One region of the Peribacillus sp. S4 genome, then DNA from elsewhere that is predicted to be linked to it. Evidence: riboswitches for the same ligand, from Rfam matches in the RefSeq annotation. Region 1 holds a riboswitch; the other holds the start of a gene.
What was found. Region 1 has a riboswitch for thiamine pyrophosphate ahead of ACJ9PY_RS19475 (ABC transporter substrate-binding protein). Riboswitches for the same ligand answer to the same signal wherever they lie in the genome.
Positions count from the first base shown of each region.

Region 2: another riboswitch for thiamine pyrophosphate. It lies ahead of tenA (thiaminase II); the one in region 1 lies ahead of ACJ9PY_RS19475 (ABC transporter substrate-binding protein).

Region 1 covers NZ_CP175708.1:4,101,904-4,109,714, forward strand. The annotation lists gene ACJ9PY_RS19455 (TatD family hydrolase) at 1-632, opposite strand, end outside; gene ACJ9PY_RS19460 (ABC transporter ATP-binding protein) at 651-1,388, opposite strand; gene ACJ9PY_RS19465 (ABC transporter permease) at 1,378-2,160, opposite strand; gene ACJ9PY_RS19470 (MTH1187 family thiamine-binding protein) at 2,157-2,441, opposite strand; gene ACJ9PY_RS19475 (ABC transporter substrate-binding protein) at 2,453-3,448, opposite strand; TPP riboswitch at 3,582-3,691, opposite strand; gene ACJ9PY_RS19480 (protein-glutamine gamma-glutamyltransferase) at 3,909-4,736, shown strand; gene rarD (EamA family transporter RarD) at 4,830-5,759, opposite strand; gene ACJ9PY_RS19490 (amidohydrolase) at 5,840-7,441, opposite strand; gene mbcS (acyl-CoA synthetase MbcS) at 7,595-7,811, opposite strand, start outside.
Region 2 covers NZ_CP175708.1:1,420,645-1,428,455, reverse strand. The annotation lists gene ACJ9PY_RS06895 (DinB family protein) at 1-70, opposite strand, end outside; gene ACJ9PY_RS06890 (ABC transporter ATP-binding protein) at 255-2,078, shown strand; gene ACJ9PY_RS06885 (GDSL-type esterase/lipase family protein) at 2,121-2,822, opposite strand; gene ACJ9PY_RS06880 (GNAT family N-acetyltransferase) at 3,042-3,548, shown strand; gene ACJ9PY_RS06875 (aspartyl-phosphate phosphatase Spo0E family protein) at 3,617-3,814, opposite strand; gene ACJ9PY_RS06870 (Fur-regulated basic protein FbpA) at 4,064-4,252, opposite strand; SAM riboswitch class I at 4,423-4,527, opposite strand; TPP riboswitch at 4,685-4,789, shown strand; gene tenA (thiaminase II) at 4,887-5,576, shown strand; gene thiW (energy coupling factor transporter S component ThiW) at 5,592-6,113, shown strand; gene thiD (bifunctional hydroxymethylpyrimidine kinase/phosphomethylpyrimidine kinase) at 6,082-6,888, shown strand; gene thiM (hydroxyethylthiazole kinase) at 6,885-7,700, shown strand; gene thiE (thiamine phosphate synthase) at 7,681-7,811, shown strand, end outside.

The sequences.
Region 1 (7,811 bases):
TCAAACGGCCATGGTCCATCCGTTTCTATCATCATCAGCTTAAGTGGATAGGCCGAAACTAATTCCTGTATTTCCCTCTCATAACAAACATCAGGTGTAATCGAAATGCGGTAGCCCTTTTCGGCCATTCTTTCAACTGTCCGGATATCGCCTTTAAACCAATGAAAGTGTGCCCTTGTAATTTGATGCTTATCCAAAAGGTCACAAACGATAGGTGCATCGTCATGGACGGCATGAAGGATAACCGGCTTTTCAATCTCTTTAGCTAAGGTCAGGAACCTCTCCAGTATCACTATATATGCTGTGTTATCAATATTGGGGTTTTCCTGCCTTAAGTAATAGGGCAGCCCAACCTCGCCTATGGCAACCATATCGTGACGATGTTCCCGTATCCAGCTCAATAATTCATACACTTCTTCATCACTCGGGAGGGGCTGCTCTGGATGAAAACCAAAGGCAGGCTTAATTCGTGAATCTTTAAGTGAAAGCTGATAATTGTTAATCGAAGAAGCCAAATTCATGGAAACAGTCAGCAAGGATTCCAACTGAACCTTTTCCATGTCTTTTTGGATTTGCTTCCGCTTAACAATATCATACTTATCCAAATGGATATGGCTGTCGATGATTCTCAAATGGTATCGCCTCCTTACTTAAGTAGTGAAAGTTGGCTTGAGTGCTGCATATAATTCTCTCTTCAAATGAATAAATTCATCACTAAGAAGCTGTTCTTCTCTTCTTGGCCTTGAAAATGGAACTTTCACTTCTTTGATGACAGCAGCCGGTTTTGCTGATAACACATAAATTCTATCTGATAGGAAAACCGCTTCATCTATGCTGTGAGTGACAAAAAGCACCGACCTCCGATTTTCTTCCCAAACAGACAACAGCCATTGTTGCATTTGCAATCTAGTCAGTTCATCCAAGGCAGAAAAGGGTTCGTCCAGGCACATCAAGTCCTGTGGACTTAAGATACTCCGAATGAATGCCGCCCTTTGCTTCATGCCTCCAGATAATTCATGGGGATATGCTTTATCGTATTCTTCTAAACCAGCTTTCATCAAAAGGTTTTTTGCCTTTTCTTTATCTCTGGTCCCAGCAAGTTCACTTCCAAGCAAAACATTTTCCAATACCGTTCTCCAAGGTAAAAGGGAAGGCTGCTGAGGCATATAGCTGATATGTCCCTTTAAGCCATTTATCTTTTTACCATCCAATGAAATGATGCCATGATCAGGCTTCAAAATCCCGCCGATCAAGTGGAACAATGTACTTTTACCGCTTCCCGATGGCCCAAGGATCGTAACGAATTCCCCATCATTCACTTGGAAATTCATATTCTCCAATATATTCTGCTTACCATCGAAAGAATAGGATACGTCTTTAATTTCCAGCTTCACCCTTTTCGCCCTCCTTTCTCTTCCAAGAAACCAAGTATTTCTCCAGGAAAGTGATGATTCCAAAAAAAATCAGGCTCATTCCCATAATGATGAAAATGGCTACAAACACCCGATCTGTCCTGAACGCTGAAGAAGCGAGAGTCATATAAACACCAATCCCCGATTTTGCCCCAAGCCATTCCGAAATAACCGCACCCATTACACTATAGGTAGCCGAAATTTTCAGGCCGGAGAAAATGAACGGGATCGAGTGAGGAAGTTCCAGCTTCCAAAATAACTGGTTTTTCCCCGCTCCCATCATCTTGAAATAATGCTTAAGCTCGTATGGTGTCTGGCGAAAACCGTCCAATGATGCGACCGCAACCGGAAAAAAACATACAAGTGAAATCACGATTAACTTAGGCAGCATGCCAAAGCCAAACCAGATCACCAAAAGCGGCGCCAAAACAATGATAGGTATATTTTGTGATAGTATGAGCAGAGGATAAACCGCTTCCTTCACACCTGGAAATAGGTGCAGGATTGCCGCGATCAATAAGCCGATGCAGCTTCCAATAAAAAAACCTGACAACGCAAGCTCGGTTGTGGATATAAGGTGTCCGTAAAGATTGCGGGACGACTCAATTCCTTCAATGAAAATGGCCGATGGAGCGGGAAGCAGCCATTCTTCAACTTTCAATAAGACTGTCACTGACTCCCATACTATCAGCAACAATAATAAAAGAAAGAAGGGAGCCCCCTTCTTCCAAATTCCCCTTCCGATCATGCCCGATATTTCTCCGTTAACGTATCCATCGTAATCCCGCTTGGCTGATATAATATTTTCACTTGGGAAATGACATTCGGCGATCCTATTTCAATCATTCTTACATTCATTTTTTCTATCACGGCAAAAAGCTCGGAAAGCTCCCCCTCCATTGTCGTTTCAAGCGGGTGAACCTCATACTTGACACCTGATTCTTCAATGATCTTGATTGCTTCATCGACCATAGGGATGACATTTTCCCCTTTAGGAATAATTTGTATACTAATTAATGAATTGGCCATTGTATTTCCTCCTATTTTGGTAAAAATTCATTGGTAAATGCCTTTTCAGGATCGAAATCACCTTCAAGAAGCTTATTTTCAGTCATCCACTCACTGTAATTCTTCCAAATTTTAAGCTTTTGTTCACCCCATCGCGGAGCATCATCCTGATACTTGGCTGCAAGCCACTCCTGGCTTTTCTTCACTAGTTTTGGATCAAGATCCGGTGCAGACTCAATTAACATATCTGCTGCATCATCAGGATTCTTAATCGCATACCGGTACCCTTTCGAAGCTGCATGGACGAATGCTTTAACAGTCTTGGGATCTTCTTTTATCATCTTTTCATTTGTAGTCAAAACAGGCGTATAGTAATCAAGCTTATCAGAGTATTCGGTTAAGTACACCATATTAAGCTTTTCATTTCGCAACTCAGCCTCAATGCCTGTCCAACCATAATAAATCCAGGCAAAATCTATATCCCTTTTAACCGAAGTGAAAAAATCCATGTCTCCTGTATTGACTATGTCCACTTTATTTACATCCGCATTTTCCTTTTTCATGAGTGAATCAATAATGGCCTTTTCAACCGGAGATCCCCAGCCACCATACGTTTTCCCTTCAAAATCCTTGGGAGTCGTAATGTCCTTAGCCTCAGGGGAAGCGAATCCCGAAGTATTATGCTGGATGACGGCAGCTACCGAAACAATCGGCACACCCTGTACGCGGGCCTGCGTTATGCCCTCTTGATAGCTCACGCCAAATTCAGATTTCCCTGAAGCGACAAGCTTATCAGCTCCAGCTTCACCTGGCATGATAATTTCCACATCAAGACCTTGTTCTTTAAAATAACCTTTTTCCTTGGCTACATACAATCCTGTATGGTTTGTATTCGGTGTCCAATCGAGCACGACCGATACCTTCTTTAATTTTTCATTTTTAGATGCTTCTTCTTTTTCATTAGTTCCGCCTGCTCCGCATCCAGCTAAAAGGAAGAACGAAGTTAACAGTGGTAAGAATTTATTCAAGTCATTATCCTCCTACACATCTTATAAGATTCATATGCCGGAACCATAATAGGGCTCCAGGGCTATTCAAATACTGGATAAAAAAGCAAAAAACGCCCGAAGATGAATTCGGACGTTAACATACAAAACAGAAAATCAGTCATAATATGTTCCCTCCGCTGGCATCACCCAGATCAGGTTCAAAGAGTCAGCATCTAATGGATGCAATCTCAGCCAGCAGTACTGGCCCCCCTACATTTCTCGCACATATGAACTTTTCTCTCTCATTATATCAATTCATAGGGAAAAAGGAATACTAATTTGCTTCTTCTCTCTAATTGGAAATGTATTCCTGGCACTTCAGGATACTTGCAAATAGTCATTTCTTTTCAAGCATTCATATAATGAGCATTACATGTAGACATTTTTGTTTACTTGTTTTATTAAACCCTTAATTTCATAAGCAAAAGGTGGATATGTCATGATAAAGATTAATCACAAATGGTTAGATGTCAGTCAAATCCAACCAGGTACAGCCTCTGCCAAATCGCTTGAAACTCTTCAATGCTTGGCGGAAGATTCTAACGTTTTTGAATACCGGAACTTTGGGGATTTTAATTTCGAGATACAGCTGAGGAACCGAGTCATAGAGGCAGCTATTGCGTTGGATAAAAGCGGTCCGGATTTTTCCACACTTGAGGAGTCTCAATCCAATCAACGTTATTGGCACCTTTCAAAGGATGGCACCTTTACCCTCCAGCCAGGGATTCTCCCTCATGCTGCGCTCGTTGACATTTTCATGAATGGAGGGCTTTATGCCTTCGAATGCGGTACAGCAATGGTCGTCACTTTTTTAAAGGCGATTTTGGATTTGATCGGCCCTAGGAATTTCGACCATCTTTTTTCAGACCTATTTTTATATGACTTTCGCCCTCCACAGAATATGGCTCTCATTATTCATCAAGGAAGGGATTATTTACCAGGTGATTGCGTTTACTTCAAAAACCCTGATCACGACTTGGCAACCCCTGAATGGCAAGGTGAAAATGCCATATTATTAGGGAATAACCTCTTTTATGGCCACGGGATCGGGATTACCACTGCACAGGGAATCATCGATGAATTAAATAGCAATAGAAAGCCATTCGCCACCATATCAGCATTTCTGACAACGCATATCATTTCCCTGGATAGTTCCTTCTATAGACAATTCCAACTAAATAACCCCCGTGCCAAGCCCGATAACAGTCCTGCCAGCCTTTCCAATTGTATTGTTTCTGAAATAGGTTCGAAGATATACCTTTCATGACCCTGGCATTTCGCCTATGCCATAAATCCGTTTTATTGAATGTCGACATAAAAAAATGCTTGGGCAGAAAATTCCCCAAGCATTTTTTTCTATTCAAGCACCAATATTCCCTTTGCCTTTGAACCTGCGGGCACTTGCCTGCCCCCATTTCGTTATGGATAGTGTATAAACAGCCAAGGCTGACCATATGAACAAAAAGGCTAAAAGATGTGCTTTGGTGAAACTTTCATGATAGACGAATACCCCGATCAATAAAGATAAGGTCGGAGCGATATACTGAAAAATGCCAAGCATCGATAACGGGATCTTCTCGGCCCCTTTTGCAAAATATAAAAGAGGCAATGCCGTGGCAATCCCGCCGCCCACCAACAGCAAGCTTGTGCTCCCGTCTGTAAAGAATTGCATTTCCGACCTGTTCATCAAGTAAATCAGGTAACCTAGGGCCAGAGGCGTTACCATCATCGTTTCGAGCGTCAGCCCGATTGCCGATTCGGCCTTGATCATTTTTTTTGCCAGACCGTATAATCCAAAGGTCATGGCCAAAACAAGAGAGATCCACGGGATCGTGCCGAAATGAATGCCAAGTATCAAGACTCCGATTCCTGCAAGCAGGAATGAAATGATTTGGGCCCCGCTCAATTTTTCTTTTAAGACTATCACTCCCAATAGTACACTGACGAGCGGATTGATATAATATCCAAGGCTCGTGTCGAGGATTCGTCCTGAGTTAACGGCCCATATGAACACTCCCCAATTAGCTGTAACAAGCAGTGACGCCGTTAGTAATGCCGTAAAGAGTTTCGGATTGCCCATTATGTTTTTGACATAATCTAGAAACGCCTGCCATTTTTTCATGAACATCAATAAAACCAGCATGAACACGAAAGACCATAATACCCTCTGAGCTAAAATTTCTATTGCACCGACTCCCTGAAGGAACTTCCAGTAAACCGGCACAACTCCCCACATCATGTAAGAAAGGGCTGCATAAATCGCCCCTTCTTTTTGTTGATCCACTTTCATAACAAGCCTTCTTTCCATTTACATTCCTTTATCTAATTCCATCTAACAATTTTGTATTTCCATTTCTTTTTTTGCAACTGTTAATTTTTATCATACATGATTTTGTCATCGATGACCGTCATGACCGCCTCAGCTTTCAGGAGATCATCCGGTGCAACAGCAAAGACATCCAGATTAAACACGGTAAAATCGGCATCGTACCCTTTATTGATCACACCGCGGCGTTTTTCCTGGCCGATTGCTGCAGCACTCCCTTTGGTATACAATGCGAAAGCCTCGAAAACGGAAAGCCTTTCAGACAAACCATATACGGTACGGTCCTCACTGTTGATTTTCATCCTTGTGACAGCGGCATGAATGCCCAAAATCGGATTTAATGGTTCAATGGGTGCATCCGACCCTCCCGCACAAATGATGCCCAAGTTCAAATAGGTTCTCCAGGCATAGGAGGATTCCAATAGATCGGCTGGTACCTTTTCTTCCACCCACGGAAAATCGGACGGAACGAACCCCGGTTGAATATCAAAGATTACCGGCAGCTTTGCCGCCCGCTCCAAAAGCTCCGGCCGTACAATCTGCGCATGGATGAGCCGGTCCCTCTGTCCCTTTTTCGGGGGGAGGGCTTCAATTGCATTCAATACGTATTCAAAAGCGAGATCGCCAATCGCATGGACAGCAATCGGCATTCCGGCAGCCCTTGCTTTTTTCACCCATTCCTGAAGCTCGTTTTCAGTGAATATCGCGACTCCATTCGTATTCTTTTGATCTACATAAGGTTCGCTCAACAGGGCTGTGCGTCCGCCTAAGGAGCCGTCGGTAAAGATCTTCATGCTGTCGAATTTGATATATCGCGTACCTTTCTGATAGCCGCCGCCTGCTGCCAGCATTTCTTCTAACGCTTCGTGATGGACGAGCAAGTTGGCGCGAAAGGCCATTTCCCGGTCCTCGATTACCGATTTAAACGCCTGATATGTCGGCATGAAGCCATTGTAGTAATGGAGGTCCTCGGTATGACCGCCAGTCAAACCTAGCTTATATGCGTCTTCTATGGCCTCTGTGAGCGCGTTTTCGATATACTCTTGATCAATGCCGGGAAGGCTGTCTAAAATAAGGTTCTGCGCCTGGCTTTCTTTAAATAATCCATTTAAACGTCCGTCAGGATAACGGCAGATCACCCCGCCTGAAGGTTCTTTTATATCTTCTTTAATATCCGCTTCCAAAAGGGCCCGGGAATTGACCACCAAGGCATGACGGCAGACCCTTTTCAATACGATGGGATGATCTGCCGATATCGCGTCAAGCTCATCCCGTAATATTAATTCAGGCCTCGGCCATTCATTTTCATTCCACCCTTCGGCAACGATCCACTTTCCGGCCGGGGTCTTTAAGCACTTTTCCTTCAAGGATTTCATGATCGACTCCCTGCTATCCATCAAAGAGAGGTCTAGACGAAGCAGTCTTTCACCATGTCCGACCAAATGAAGGTGACTATCCACTAATCCCGGCAGCATCGTTTGTCCTTTTAAGTCGATTTCCCTGGAAATATTGCCGGCATGTTCATTTTTCAAATGGTCCAGGCTGCCGGTATCAACAATTAACCCCTTATCAGTGAAGACTGCCTCCACTTTATCATTTTCTTTAACCATCGTATAAATTGACCCATTGAACCATAACGTTCCCATTCCGGCTTTACACTCCTTATTAAATGATTGTTACTGTGCAGATATGCAGTAAGTGTACCATCTCATAACACGAATTCCCATATTTATGCTTTTACCCAAGTCCCTGTCAATAAAAAAACGCCAGCCTTGAAGGCTGACGTTCATGCATTTCGATCAATTGTTAAGGAGTGCTTCTTCCCTTTTCCGTAAATCCACCCGTTTGATTTTACCTGATGTCGTTTTGGGAAGCTCTTCTAAAAATTCGATTTTCCTTGGATATTTATATGGAGCAGTCAATTCTTTCACGTGCGATTGAAGCGTCTTGATCAAGTCCTGGCTGTTCGGATCGATATCATCCATCAAGACGACATACGCCTTGACCACATTTCCC
Region 2 (7,811 bases), 2.7 Mb from region 1:
TCAGCTGTTCATCCGATAGTCCGTTGACCGCATTTAAAAGTTCTCCCCTGATTTTTTCATTTTCATTCATTTTAGCATCTCCTCTTATCAGCCTCGCTAATCTCCTTTAATTATTCCATGTCCTATAGGAAAGTGTAAAATAATAATTCTTTTTTGACAAAACGAACCGATTAAAAGTTGTCTATTTTTCGAAAAGCCCTATGATAGTCATAAAGGCAAAAATCATCTAGGACAGTAAAATAGGAGTGATCGTTATGAGTGGAGGACATATTCCATTCAGCCACAAAGGGCGCAGTGCAATACATGCAATACCCTCAAAAGGAAGCATATGGTTGATGCTTAAACAAATGTTCAATCGGGTCCCGTCGAAATGGAAGTTTTGCTCTTTGGTTTTATGTATCATGCTTTTCATTTCATTGCTTGAGTTCTCCATCCCCCAATTGACACAGTTTACGATTGATAAAATCATTCCCGAAAAAAGATATGACTCGTTGATCTGGATTGGTGCAGGAATTCTTTGTGCTGCAATCTTATTGGCTATACTGAACTACTTTAACAGCTATATCGTTTCCAAAGTCGGTCAAAAGGCCATCATGGATATACGCAATAGCATGTATGAACATATTCAAACACTGGATATGAAATTCTTTGATAAAAACCGGACTGGTGACTTAATGTCGCGGTTGACCAATGATGTCAATTTACTGCAGCAGCTCATCTCTTCGAGCATGCTTCAGGTTTTGACTGACACGGTGACCTTCATTGCCGTAGCGGTATATATGCTTTTCATTAACTGGAAGCTTACCATTGTCCTTCTTATTACATTCCCTTTCATGTTCTATATCACAAGGGTATTCGGGAAACGCATCAGGATGTCATTTAGGTCTGTACAAAGTTCCGCAGGAGATGTCAGCAACCAGTTACAGGATTCGATTTCAGGAATGCGGCTCATTCAATCTTTTACAAATGAAGAATTCGAATCAAGGCGGTTTGCGGAGCGTAATCAGGAAAATATGACTGCAAACCTTAAGTCCGTTCGGCTGCGTTCCATGTTCGGGCCGATTATTGATTTATTGAACAATATCGGTCTTGTAGCAGTCATCGTGTTCGGAGCTTGGCAAGTGATGGAAGGTGAATTCACAATAGGATTAATCGTGGCCTTTCTTGCCTATTTGAGGTTGCTGCAGAGTCCCGTTCGCAATTTTAGCCGGGTAATCAGCATTGTCCAGCAATCAGCCGCCGCCTTTGAGCGGATAACTGAAATATTGGAAACCCAACCTGAAATAAGTGACAAGGGAAATGCCATTGAACTCCATGCCATAAAAAAGAAAATTGAGTTTAAAAGTGTTGACTTTGCTTATGATGAGACTGTTCCTGTTCTCGGCAATCTAAACCTGACCATGAAAGCTGGTCAAGTAACCGCTTTGGTCGGCTCCTCCGGCGCAGGAAAATCGACCATCACGAGCCTACTGATCCGATTTTATGATCCGCAAAATGGAACGATTAAAATGGATGGACATAATATCAAAGATGTGTCACTGAAGTCATTACGGGGACAAATGGGAATTGTTTCTCAGGATATCATTCTATTCAATGGTTCCATCCGTGATAACATCGTGTATGGCAAACTTAATGCTACAGATTATGAAATCATCGAATCCGCCAAAGCGGCAAATGCGCATGACTTTATCTGTGCCTTTCCTGATGGTTATGATTCTCAGATTGGAGAGCGCGGAGTCAAGCTTTCAGGCGGACAAAAACAGCGCATTGCCATTGCCAGGGCACTTTTGAAAAATCCGCAAATCATCATTCTCGATGAAGCAACGGCTGCCTTGGATACAGAATCTGAACATTTGATCCAGCAAGCCTTGTCACGTTTAATGAAAAAACGGACTTCAATAGTCATTGCACATCGTTTATCGACCATTCATGACGCCGATCAAATCATTGTTCTGGAAAAAGGGCAGGTTCTTGAAAAAGGAACACATGACCAGTTAATGCAAAACGACGGCCGACACAAGCAGCTCCATGACTTACAGTTCCCTCAACTAAGCGATATCAAATACCTAGCAACTTAGCAGGCAAACATGCACAGAAAGCCTTTCTGTGCATGTTTGGTTTCATTTGAAATCATAACTTTCCAAAACCCGATTCGCAATGAGCTGATACCCTTTTTCATTCGGATGTAACTTATCACTGAAATACTTTGTTTTCTTTTCATCTTCAAAAAGATCATTTGTAGGAATGAATAACATCCTTTCACCTTTATCGGCTAATCCCTTTATTGACTCGTTATAATCGCGAATGTGCTTTTCAAGTTTTTGATTGTCTTTAATTGGGTTATATAGTCCTATTACCAGAATATCCGCTTTATCGTTTGCCTCTATCAGTGTTGATGTAATCTTTTTCAGATGGTTGATATATTCCCGTTTACCCTCATTGATTTTTCGGTCACTTATTTTCTCCAAGTTCCCGCCATTACTATTGATCAAGTCATTCGTTCCAATAAAAACAATGAAAGTATCGGCTTCATCAAGTTTCGTTTTAATTCGGTAATCATCTAGCTGTTTCATCACCCCATCCGTTTCCTGGCCTTTAATACCGTAATTCCAAAAACTCACTTTTTGCTCCGATTGGGGATTATTCAATTCATCTTCAAGGCCATCTATATATCCTTCCCCGTCCTTATCCCCTTTTCCATAGGTTAATGAATCTCCAAAAGCCATGACCCTTTGCACATCTTCCGACTCCGAGGCCTGAAATTCATATGCAGCAAAACATATAACCAGTACGATAATCAATATACCTGCCAATTTTTTCATTTGGTTCTCCTCTTGTCTATTTACTAGAAGTATTTAATCTTTTTCATACCCAAAAAATCTGCAGTACTAACATAAAAAAGAATTGTCAGATAAAGAATAAAGAGTGTATGATAATATAAAACTTTCAATGGATTGGGTTTCATTCAACGTCCCTAAAACCAAAAACGGGATTACCCTTCATTCTGGAGATTGAATAAATGATAGTTAGGAGTTTAAATCATGGAAGAACACATAGAGTTTAGAGAGGCAGAACTATCTGATCTACCCAGAATTGTTGAAATATATAATTCGACAATTGCTTCAAGGATGGTCACGGCAGATACGGAACCTGTATCCGTCCAATCGAGGGTTAAATGGTTTGAGGAACATCATTCAGAAAGTAGACCGCTATATATCATTACTATAGAAGGGAAAACCGCTGGATGGATGAGCTTTCAATCCTTTTATGGCCGACCGGCATATAATTCCACTGCCGAAATCAGCATTTACATTGATGATTATTTCCGGGGAAAAGGAATTGGACAAATTTCGATTCGAAAGGCAATTGAATTGAGTCCAAAATTAGGTGTTAAGACTTTATTGGGTTTCATTTTCGCCCATAATACACCAAGCCTTAAGCTTTTTTCTAAATTCGGGTTTGAAGAATGGGCACATTTACCTCAAGTTGCCGAGATGGATGGCATTGAGCGGGATTTGATCATTCTAGGTAAACGTGTCGATATTTAAATATAATTCTTTAGAGCTATTGCCTTGAGCAGTAGCTTTTTTAGATTAATACAGGTCGAATTGCTAATTTAAAAATACCTATATGCTTCTTGAAGGGAAAAATATTCAGAATCTCTTTTACTTGCTAACGCATTCAATAGCGTATCCAATTCTTGGCTGGCTTGTACAGTCAGCAGACTTGTTAAGCCGTAAATCGCTCCCAACTTTATCATTTCCTGTCTCTTCTCTTCTACTTTTTCTATAGTTACCTTACGGCAATGCATCATAGCCACCTCCCATTTATTCAATATTTTTACACTTTTATCATAATGAAATCACTAGTTAAAATCAACTATTTTCCAGAAATTAAATGTGTTATTTTATAGGTCAAATGTGACAAAACACCTATTTTGTTATTTAATTATGTATAATTTGTGTCGTTTTCTAATAAACGCAAAAAAAGCATCCACTAGTGTAGACTGCGAATGCTTACATCATATCCCTTATCCAAAAACCCAAATATTGTATTCCGATTACTATGTCATCCATTCAGAAGGTGACTCGTTATTAGGTCTATTTATAACAATCTTATATTCATCTTCAAGTACTTTTAATGGGGCATCATAAAGGTGCCTTTCATCAGAGGTTTTGTATACTCCATTGGCCAATAGCTCTTCAATGAGTTTTGCCTTCCTCTGTTCAATCCTCTTAAATAATTCTGCCATGTAAATGGCTCCTTTCCGTCCTAGTGCCTGATTCTAGTTAGCTAAACTTTATCAACTTGTTTGATTTCACCAAATTATATATACCTTTTCTAGTATGTCACTAAACGTTATTTCCCAAAAATAAAAGCCCCTTCTAATTTAAGAAGAGGCTGACAGTGTCCGTTCGGCTCTTCTTATCTTCCAAGCATATGCTTGTTGGATTTAGCACAGTTCCCTAAACGGGTCCGCTGCCGAGGTTTCTTAGGGCCAAGTCCCTCCACCTCTCTGGATAAGAATTCAATATATAATGATGTAGAAATGATTCTATCCTAATAATCTTCAAAAGTCAATTACCTGGTTCTCCCTTTTTTCCTGGACATAAAGTGATTCCTCTTTCAAATACGGGTTGCATTTTCTTGTCTTTCTGATATGATGTCAGTAATTACATACAATTCACACCACTAGGGGAGTCTTTTTTAAGACTGAGATGGAATTAGTTCCGGACCCTTTGAACCTGAACCGGCTCATACCGGCGGAGGGAAGTGGATGATATCGTCCATTTTACAGACTATATCCATCTACCCCGTTCCGTATTCAGGAACGGGGTTTTTTATTTAACAAAGGCAAAGGGAGCCATTCTATAGGAGGATGAACAATGGAGAATACAAAATTAGAAACATTCAGTGATAGACTGCATGCACGGGCAAAAGAGATTTGGAAAAGGAACCATTCACATCCCTTTGTCCAGGCAATTGGAAACGGCACACTTCCTGAAAAGAAATTTGCCTATTACCTGAAGCAGGACTATGTCTATCTCATGGATTATTCCAAGCTCTTTGCTTTAGGTGTCATCAAAGCCCATAACATCGAAACCATGGCAAAATTTGCGTGTATTTTAAATGAAACCCTTCAAGTGGAAATGGATATTCATCGGCATTATGCTTCCGAATTCGGGATCAGCTCCAAGGAATTGGAAAATACAGAACCTACTCCAACCACTCTAGCCTATACAGGTTACATGCTAAATGCAGCTCAGCATGGAACTTTGGCAGACTTGATCGCCTGTCTCCTTCCCTGCGCTTGGGATTATTATGAAATCGGTTTGCTATTAAAAGAACAAAATGGAGCAGCACTGGAAAACAATCGCTACGCAGATTGGATAAGGTCCTATTCATCTCCTGAATTCGGGGAAGCACACAAGTGGCTGATCGCTTTGTTGGAAGAATTGACGGAAGGCATGCCTGAAAAGGAACTTCTTAGATTAGAAAAGCACTTTTTGGTTACTTCCCGATATGAATATTTATTCTGGGACATGGTTCAAAATGAGCAGGATTGGCCTCTGTAGGTGGTTGACATGAGGATGAACCCTATCAAGAAACTGACATTGACTGCCATGATCACGGCTTTAACGACGCTTACCAGTTCATTTATTTTCATCCCTGCAGGATTTGCAAAAATCTTTCCTATTCAACATCTGGCAAATGTCCTGACGGCGGTTCTATTGGGGCCTGCATATGCGGTGACACAAGCTTTTTTAGTTTCCATCATTAGAAACATGTCTGGTACCGGTTCAATTTTCGCCTTTCCCGGCAGCATGATTGGTGCACTTTTGGCCGCCATCCTTTACCGAAAAACACAAAGCTTAAAATTCGCCTGTTTAGGGGAAGTGATCGGGACCGGCTTTCTCGGTTCCCTGGCCTGTTATCCGCTTGCCACCCTCCTATTGGGAGAAAAAGCTGCTCTTTTTGGTTTTTTACCGGCTTTTATGTTCAGTTCATTCGCAGGGGCGATTTTAGCTTTCATATTACTTAAAATACTGCTAAAAAATAATTATATGAAGGGGTTTTTTTATGAAAACAGCATTAACGATCGCAGGCTCTGATTCAGGGGGCGGTGCTGGAATACAAGCGGATTTAAAAACGTTTTCTGCACATGGTGTATTTGGAATGTCTGCCATCACAGCCGTAACTGCCCAAAACACAATGGAAGTCCGTTCTGTACAGCCCATTGAAACAGCTATCATATCGGATCAAATTGCAGCTATCTTTGAAGATATTCCTGTCGATGCAGTAAAAATAGGCATGCTTGGATCAAAAGAAATCGTGGAAACGGTCGCTGCGTCCCTTAAAACCTTCATGCCTGCCATCGTTATCCTTGACCCTGTCATGATTTCCAAAAGCGGCCATCATTTGCTCGACGAAAAGGCCATCTCTGCCTTAAAAATGGAATTGCTTCCGCTTGCAAATCTTGTAACACCCAATGTACCAGAAGCGGAAGTACTTACTGGCTTCCCGATTCGGACGAAACAAGATTTCTACAGGGCATGCATTTCGATACAAGAAATGGGTTCCAAAGCCGTTTTACTTAAAGGCGGCCATGCAGCAGGAAATCCAAATGATCTTTTTTATGATGGGACTGACTTCCACTGGATCAAGGGAGAGCGCATTCATACAAAAAACACTCATGGTACGGGCTGTACCCTATCATCCGCCATTACATCTAACCTGGCAAATGGACTGCCATTGCAAGTGTCGATCGAACATGCCAAGACCTATATTTCCGAAGCGATACGCAATAGCTTTTCAATCGGTAAAGGTCATGGACCTGTCCATCATTTTCATTCATATTCAAAAAAAGAACGGAGTGACTTGTTATGAAGGTTTCTTCAGCCGATTTATTTATGAAGGTAAGAGAAAGGAAACCACTCGTTCACCAAATCACCAACTTTGTTACGGTCAATGACTGTGCAAATGCCACCCTTGCCATCGGAGGTTCACCAGTAATGACATCGAGCCCAAGAGAAGTGGCGGATATGGTCAAATTAGCAGATGCATTGGTCCTGAATTTCGGAACGATCGATGATAAAGCCTTGGAAGCAATGGAGATTGCCGGTAAAACGGCAAATGCCCTGGACATCCCGGTCATTTTGGACCCGGTGGGAGTTGGTGCCACCTCCTATCGTTCAGAGCAAGTCAAAGAGCTCCTAAGTAAGGTTACTTTCCAAATCATTCGCGGAAATGCGAGTGAAATCCTGTCATTGATGGGTGGGGATACCGTTACACGCGGGGTGGATTCGGGGGAACTTGCGATTAGCAATGCAGAGCTGGCTGCACGAGCGGCAAATGAACTGAATTGCATCATCGTGGTCAGCGGAGCTAAGGATGCGGTCAGCGATGGAAAGCATACGTCCATCATCGATAACGGGAACCTCCTTTTAACTAATGTTACAGGTACCGGTTGCATGTCCACTGCTCTTATCGGAACTTTTTCCGGAGTCACCGATGATTTCTATTCTGCCGCAATTGCCGGTATCTCAACAATGAGCATATCAGGGGAACTGGCAGCCTCAACCCTTCAAAAGGATGAAGGAGCAGGTACTTTCCGTGTGCGATTAATCGATGCCATATCAAGAATGGATAAGGAAATCTGGATGCATGAGGTGAAAATAAGTGAAGAAGTCCCAAATTGATTTAAGCCTGTATTTAGTTACGGAAGAGTCCATAGCAATAGAAGAATTGACCAAAATCATTGCACAATCGGTTTCAGGAGGAGTCTCGATCGTACAACTTAGAGAGAAAAA